Regions from separate parts of the Halomonas sp. PAMB 3264 genome, predicted to be linked through region 2. Evidence: predicted binding sites of a transcription regulator. Region 2 holds the regulator's gene; each other region holds the start of a gene.
The links. The regulator FliA, encoded in region 2, starts transcription of late flagellar genes. The targets are predictions, from matches to a motif close to CTAAAGTTNNNNNNNNNNCNGCCGATA.

Region 1: fliD (flagellar filament capping protein FliD) is a predicted target of FliA. The motif match lies at 1,259-1,285, and genes of this name have one in related genera.
Region 3: RN347_RS14385 (flagellin) is a predicted target of FliA. The motif match lies at 1,405-1,431, and genes of this name have one in related genera.

The regions. Positions count from the first base shown of each region.
Region 1 is NZ_CP134866.1:3,187,345-3,189,612, forward strand. It holds gene fliD (flagellar filament capping protein FliD) at 1-1,185, opposite strand, end outside; gene RN347_RS14420 (hypothetical protein) at 1,495-1,812, shown strand; gene RN347_RS14425 (serine hydrolase) at 2,131-2,268, shown strand, end outside.
Region 2 is NZ_CP134866.1:3,566,212-3,568,479, forward strand. It holds gene RN347_RS16290 (MotA/TolQ/ExbB proton channel family protein) at 1-772, opposite strand, end outside; gene RN347_RS16295 (RNA polymerase sigma factor FliA) at 813-1,511, opposite strand; gene RN347_RS16300 (flagellar protein FlhE) at 1,537-1,941, opposite strand; gene RN347_RS16305 (hypothetical protein) at 1,979-2,268, opposite strand, start outside.
Region 3 is NZ_CP134866.1:3,179,801-3,182,068, forward strand. It holds gene RN347_RS14380 (glycosyltransferase) at 1-205, opposite strand, end outside; gene RN347_RS14385 (flagellin) at 479-1,333, opposite strand; gene RN347_RS14390 (flagellin) at 1,538-2,268, opposite strand, start outside.

The DNA.
Region 1 (2,268 bases), 380 kb from region 2:
GCGGCTTTCTGCATTTTCTTTGGCCGTATCAAGGCGGCCGCCATCGCCTACCAGGCGCTCAAGAGACGTATTGATTTGTCCGGCCATGCCGCCTCCTTCGCTGCTCCCTGCGAAAAATTGGGCCAGCCTGTCCGGCTGGGTGGCAATGACGTTATCCAGCTTTTCGTCATCGACCTTTAGCGTACCGTCGGTTTGCAATGAAATGCCGACGTCGGACAGTACGTTGAAGCCGTCACCGCCGGTCATACCGCTAATAGCCTGACGGAGCTCGCGCTCGACGGCTCGTGTGGTCGCATCAGCGTTCAAGCCTCCCGACTGGCCCGTTTCCACATCGAAGTTGGTCAAGGTATTCAAGGTGCTCTTGAGCGTGTTGAAGCTTTCCACAAAGGTATTCACGTTCTCACGCAGTGCTTCATTATCCTGCTCGACCTTGATGGTACTCGAAGTACCGGCCTCCGTGAGCGTCAAGGTCATTCCTTGAATGGCGCCCTCGACCTGGTTGGAGGCACTGACGATATCGATACCGTTGACGTTGAATGCCGCGTTCTGTCCCTTTTGCACGACCTGAGTGTCCGAGGTGGTGCCATCACCGGATAGAATGGTCGAGAAATTGGTACTTTCGATACTGGCATCAGCGCCGGTCTCGCTCGACATGACCGAGAGCCGATACCCTTGCCCGTCGTTGATGATAGAGGCAGTCACCTGACCGCCGCCTTGATCGTTGATGGCGTCTCGAATGTCTTCAAGCGAACTGCCATCGGCGATCGTGATCTCGGGCATACTGCCTTCAGTCAGTGCGAAGCTGAGCGTCTGCTCACCGCTGACAACACTTTCGTCAGCGCTATCCAAACGCTCTGTCACGAGGCTACCAGCAGTTGCCAGTTGATCGACCTCTACGTCGTACCGGCCCGCCTGTGCTTCGCTGGACGCAATGGCGATAACACCGTCGCCCTCGACATTGGTGGTGAGGCTTTCAAACGACGACGTATCGTTCAACGCCTGGGTGGCATCCTGGAACGTGGAAACCGCGCTTTTGAGCGCTCCATAGGCAGAGACGGTCGTGTTGGCAGATTGAACCTGCTCGGCAATGGGCTGAAGTTTGGCGCGCTCGGCGGTTTGAAGCTGATCCAATAGCCCGTTTAAATCGAGCCCCGAGCCAATGCCCAGTGAAGATATGGAAGCCATCGATTGCTGCCCCTTTAAATGTGATCGCCTGCTCTTTAGGCGAGCTGAAATTTGCCTGTGTCAATGCATTGATTATCGGCAAATCGCGCAGTGTCTTTAGCCTTTATCACACTTTTAACTTAGTAAACGGTTATTTTCTGTAATCTTTACGACTTTTTCGGTTAAAAGAGCCACCCAAGAGGAAATAACCGCAGGGCGCAATACGTACCGAGCCCAAGCGTTGAACACGCCAAAAACTTAGACCTTGGTCTAAATAGGTCAGCTCCATTACACTAGGGAAACGTTGTTCGTTAATCGATGGAGCATTCAATGCCCTGCGAAGGTGACACCCCCGCCGCCTCTGCCGCCGTAGACGCGTCTCGGCTGCGTCAGTGCCTGTTCACACTGGCAGAGCTTTTGTACGTGAACGGTCATGTGTTGGAAACCGTGACGCTGCCCGGCTGCGGGTTGGCAAAGCGCGAGATCGCGGCGCTCGATGAGCAGGATGCGGGCTGGGCGGCGTGTCGTGAAATGCTTGAATCAAACGCGGCGGGAATGACCAATCAGGAAGGGCGTTTCGTGCTGACCTCCCTTGGCCGGGACATCATGTTCGACCTGTTCGGCCAGGGCGCGGCGGACTGCGCCTAGCGCAAAAGGCTCCGCTCGAACGTAAAAACGCCCGCATTTGCGGGCGTTTGTGTTTGGCACGGCGCCTTGATTAGCGCAGGCCAAGCATCGAAAGAATGAACAGCACGACGACGACCAGACCCACGATATAGATGATGTTACGCATTGCGGCGCTCCTTGCTTTTTTGCGTTTTAGGAAAATCAAAGGGTTGCTTACCCATCGAGGCAACATCCTCAGACTAGCAGGCTTTGGGGCGGTTTGCGTAATTTACGTGCGCCTGGCGCGCGCACGCTCTACGCTTTTTGAAAGCCTCGTTGGCATTACAAAAAGGAAAACCCATGCGCGTGCGAATGTTCTCTCAAGCGGTGATGCTCGTGCTGGGGTTAGCGCTCTTGAGCGAAGGGGCGCTTGCCCAAACGCCCTCCGACGCGGCCTTCAAGGCGCTCGATGAGCAGGCCGGCGCGCTCGACCGGCTG
Region 2 (2,268 bases):
GGGGGTCGTTGATCTCATCGTGGTAGTTGGCCACGAACGAGTTCAGCGTCTCTTCGATGAACGACGGCAGCCGGCGCTTGGTGATCAGCGAAATGCCTTCGAGCACCATGTTCATGGTGATCAGGCGCTCCTCGGTGCGCCGCTCGAGCTTCACCGCCACCGGTTTGAACACCAGATTCGCCAGTAGGATGCCGTAGAAGGTGGTGAGAAGCGCCACCGCCATGCGCGGCCCGATCACCTCGAGATCCCCCGCGTCCATGACTTCGAGCATGTTGACCAGCCCGACCAGGGTGCCGATCATGCCAAACGCCGGGGCATAGGTCGCCATGGTGCGAAAGATCTGCGCCTCGGCGTGCTCGCGCGCCTTGAGCCTGGCGATGCGCCAGCGCAGCATGTCAAAGATCTCGTCTTCCTTGGTGTTGGCGATGACGAGCTGGATGCCGGTGCGCAAGAACGGGTTGCGGGTGTGTTCGAGCTCGCGCTCTACCGCGCGCACGTCGCCCTTGAACCAGAGCCTGGCCATGGAGACCAGCTCGTCGATGTCGTCGCGCACGAAGGTATTCTCGCGGCGAAATACCAGCCCCACCAGGCGGACCACGCGCACCACCTCCTTGAGCGGATAGCTGATGAAGGTCGCCGCCAGCGTGCCGGTGATGACGATGGCAAGCCCGGGCAGGTTGATAAAGCTTGCCGCGGACTCCGCGGTAAAGAACAGTACGCTCACCAGCAACAGGATGCTGGCGCCTATTCCAATCAGGGTAGAGGGGTTCATCGACGGCTCCTCGCCGGTAGGGATTAACGGTGAAAACGGCTCAGTCCGGCTCGTGCAGACGCGCCCGTAAACGGCTGATGGCCTGGCTGTGCAGCTGCGATACGCGCGACTCGGTGACGCCCAGTACCGCGCCCACCTCCTTGAGGTTGAGCTCTTCCTGGTAGTAGAGCGCCATCAACAGCTTTTCGCGCTCCGGCAGCGCTTCGATCGCGGCAATCAGAGTGTCGCGCTGCTGGCCGTCCAGCAGCTCCTCGAAAGGCGCGTTCAGCGACTCCTGAAGCGGCTCGCTGCCCTCTTCCAGAAGCTCCTCGAAGGGCAGCAGGTGGCCGCTGTTGGTGTCCGCCAGCAGCTGCTGATACTCATCGAGCGGGATGTCCAGGTCGCGGGCGATCTCGCTCTCTTCCGGGGCGCGCCCCAGGCTTTGCTCCAGCCGGCGCACGGACTCGTCCATGGCCCGGGCCGAGCGGCGTACGCTGCGCGGCAGCCAGTCCCGGGTGCGCAGCTCGTCGACCATCGCCCCGCGAATTCGCTGGCTAGCAAAGGTGGCGAAGCTCGCCCCCTGGGCGGCATCAAAACGCCCCAGCGCCTCTAAAAGCCCTACCATGCCGGCCTGGATCAGATCGTCGAGCTCGATGCTGGCCGGCAAACGAACTTGCAACGCCAGCGCCTGGCGACGCACCAGCGGCATGTGCTGGTTGACCATATCGCTGTGTTGGATTCTTCCCTTTGCTGTATACATCGGCGTGCCCCTGGCTAATCGCTGGTCACTGATAGTTCACAATCACTTGAAGCCCTCTCACCCTCACCGGCGGCTGGCCACGCCCCAACGCGAAACGAAACTCGAGCGGCGCGCCGGCATTGAGCCCGGCAAGGCCGGTGGCACTGCCGCGCTGGCCGTCGAGGGCGACGCAGCGCTCCGGGTGGCAAAGCCAGGCATGGATATCGGCCCCCGGCGGCGCTTCGAAGCGCCAGTTGACGCGCTCGATGCGCCCCTGATGAATCTCGGCACTGGGCGGCGGCGCGAGCGCCTGGCTGGCACTTGCCCGGTCGCTCATCGCGACCATCAGCCCGGTCGTATCGACACTCCAGCTGCCCCCGCCCGCCAGGGCCGACAGCGAAAGCCCGCTGGCCACCACCCCACTCAGCGCTGCGAGAATGACGTTTCTCATTAGCATAACCTAACCATAGTGGCTCACTCAGTATGGCCTACCTGGCCAAAAGCAGCAGTTCGATCCCCAGGTACGCCGCCGCCGCCGCGCGCAGATTCTCGAGCAGCCCGGCGCGGGGCAGGCCCGGCTCATGCAGCGCCAACAGCCGTTTGGGCCCCTGGTGTTCGCTGACCAGGCGCAGCGTGCGGTACATGGCGGCGAACGCCTCGGCGTCGCTTCGCACCCACAGCGCCCAGCGCGAGTAGCGCGCGCAGAGCGCCTGGAGCGGCGCATCGGCGTCCACCGGCACGACCTCCCAGCTCTCTGGCGTTGCCGCCCAGCGCCGGC
Region 3 (2,268 bases), 390 kb from region 2:
ACTGCTCCTTGAGAATCGCCATTCCCTTGGGGTTGTCGAATACCGTCGCTCCCAGCACTTTGACGTCATACCCATTGGCCACTAACTGAAGCAGCATTTGGCGTACGGTCATGCTTGCACCGCTGGACGTATCCAAAAGGCAGAACGGGTTGGCCCATAGCAAACGAGGTTTACGTTTGGGTGTGGCGGGAGTCGTCTTGGCCATTAGGCAGCTCGCAAAAAAGTGGCAGTCTGCCTAGTCTACTTCGCGACCACGTGTACCAAAGAGGCAAATGCACCGGTTTTTAAGCAGGTATTCCATGGACTGCTTCAGGAACCAGGGTTGCGAAGGAGATAATTATAGTTACCGAATGTGCGACGCCACGCTTTAGGCTGGCCTGGTAGGAAACGTGTAAAGGAGCTGACACTGAGCCACCTAAAAGAAAACGGGGCCTTTTGGCCCCGTTCGGTTGTTTCATTAGTTGTACCGCTGAAAGAATTAACCCAGCAGAGACAGTACAGACTGCGGCGTCTGGTTCGCCTGGGCCAGCATGGAGGTACCCGCCTGCTGAAGGATGTTGGCGCGAGTCATGTTGGACACTTCTTTCGCGTAATCGGCGTCTTCGATTCGTGAGCGCGCTTCGGACAGGTTGGTCGAGGTGGTCGCCAGGTTGTCGATTACGGAGTCGAAGCGGTTCAGCGTGGCACCCAAGGTTGCGCGGTTGGTGTCCAGAGTCTTGGTCGCGGCATCGACGGAGTCGATTAGATTCTGGAAGCTGCTGTGGGCTGCGGTGCCACCACTAACGGCAAATGTGGTGCCGGTGATTTCACTGCCGCTTGCTAAGCCCAGACCCGCCACAGTCGCATCGACGGTCTTGACACTAATCACGTCTTCGGAATCGGTGTTGGAGCCAACCTGAATGCTCAGGCTGCCGCTGGCATTGAGCAAGCTAGTGCCGTTGAAGTTGTTGCTGCCTGCTACGCGGTCGATCTCGGCCAGACGCTCGTTGATCTCAGTGGTGATCGCAGTACGGTCATCGGCGGTGTTGGTATCGTTGGCGCCCTGAACCGCCAATTCGCGAATACGCTGCAGGTTGTCGTTGATCTGGTCCAGACCGCCTTCCATGGTTTGAACGAGCGAGATACCGTCGCTGGCGTTACGGCTCGCCTGATCCATACCCTTGATCTGGGCGGTCATCTTGTTAGCGATGGCCTGGCCCGCTGCGTCGTCGGAAGCGCTGTTGATACGCAGGCCGGAAGAGAGACGCTCCTGCGCCTGAGCCAGCATGCCCTGGGACTTGCTCAGGTTGTTCTGGCCAATCATGGAAGTAATGTTGGTATTGATGACGGACATGGGGTAATCCTCTGTGTTTAGTGGCCCAGAAGAGGCCTTTAAATCGGCGCTTGCATCGCCGTTATTATAATTAACGGCTGTTGGAGGTACTTCTTTAGGCCTTTCGCGCGATTCACATGAGAAAAAATGCGGGAGGCGCCCAACGAAAAACGGGGCCTTGCGGCCCCGTCGTTCACTTCACTCGTTGTGCTACTGCTCGAGCAATTAACCCAGCAGAGACAGTACGGACTGCGGCGTCTGGTTAGCCTGCGCCAGCATGGAGGTGCCCGCCTGCTGGAGGATATTAGCGCGGGTCATGTTGGAGACCTCATCCGCGTAGTCGGCATCTTCGATGCGCGACCGAGCTTCGGAAAGGTTGGTTTCGGTCGTTGCCAGGTTGTCGATCACCGAATCGAAACGGTTGAGCGTGGCACCCAGCTCCGCACGATTAGTGTCCAATTCTTTTACGGCGCTATCCACTGAATTAATCAAAGATTGGAAATCACTATGGTCACCACCACCTGATACCGCGGTGGCCGCTGCCTCCAGGTTGGCAACCCCACCACTCACCGCGCCCAGGTTGTCGCTAGTGGCGTCAAAGCGGCTTACTGAAATGGTGTCATCGTCAGTGGTGTTCGCGCCGATCTGAATTTCCAGGTCGTCAGTACTAACGCCGTCCAGCAAGTTAGTACCGTTGAAGTTGTTGCTACCCGCAACACGATCAATTTCTTCAATACGCTCAGTGATCTCGGTGGCAATCGCCGCGCGATCTTCTTCCGTGTTGGTATCGTTAGCGCCCTGCACCGCCAGCTCACGAATACGTTGCAGGTTGTCGTTGATCTGATCGAGACCACCTTCCATGGTTTGCACCAAGGAAATGCCGTCGCTGGCGTTACGGCTGGCTTGGCTCATACCGTTGATTTGGGCAGTCATCTTGTTGGCGATGGCTTGACCTG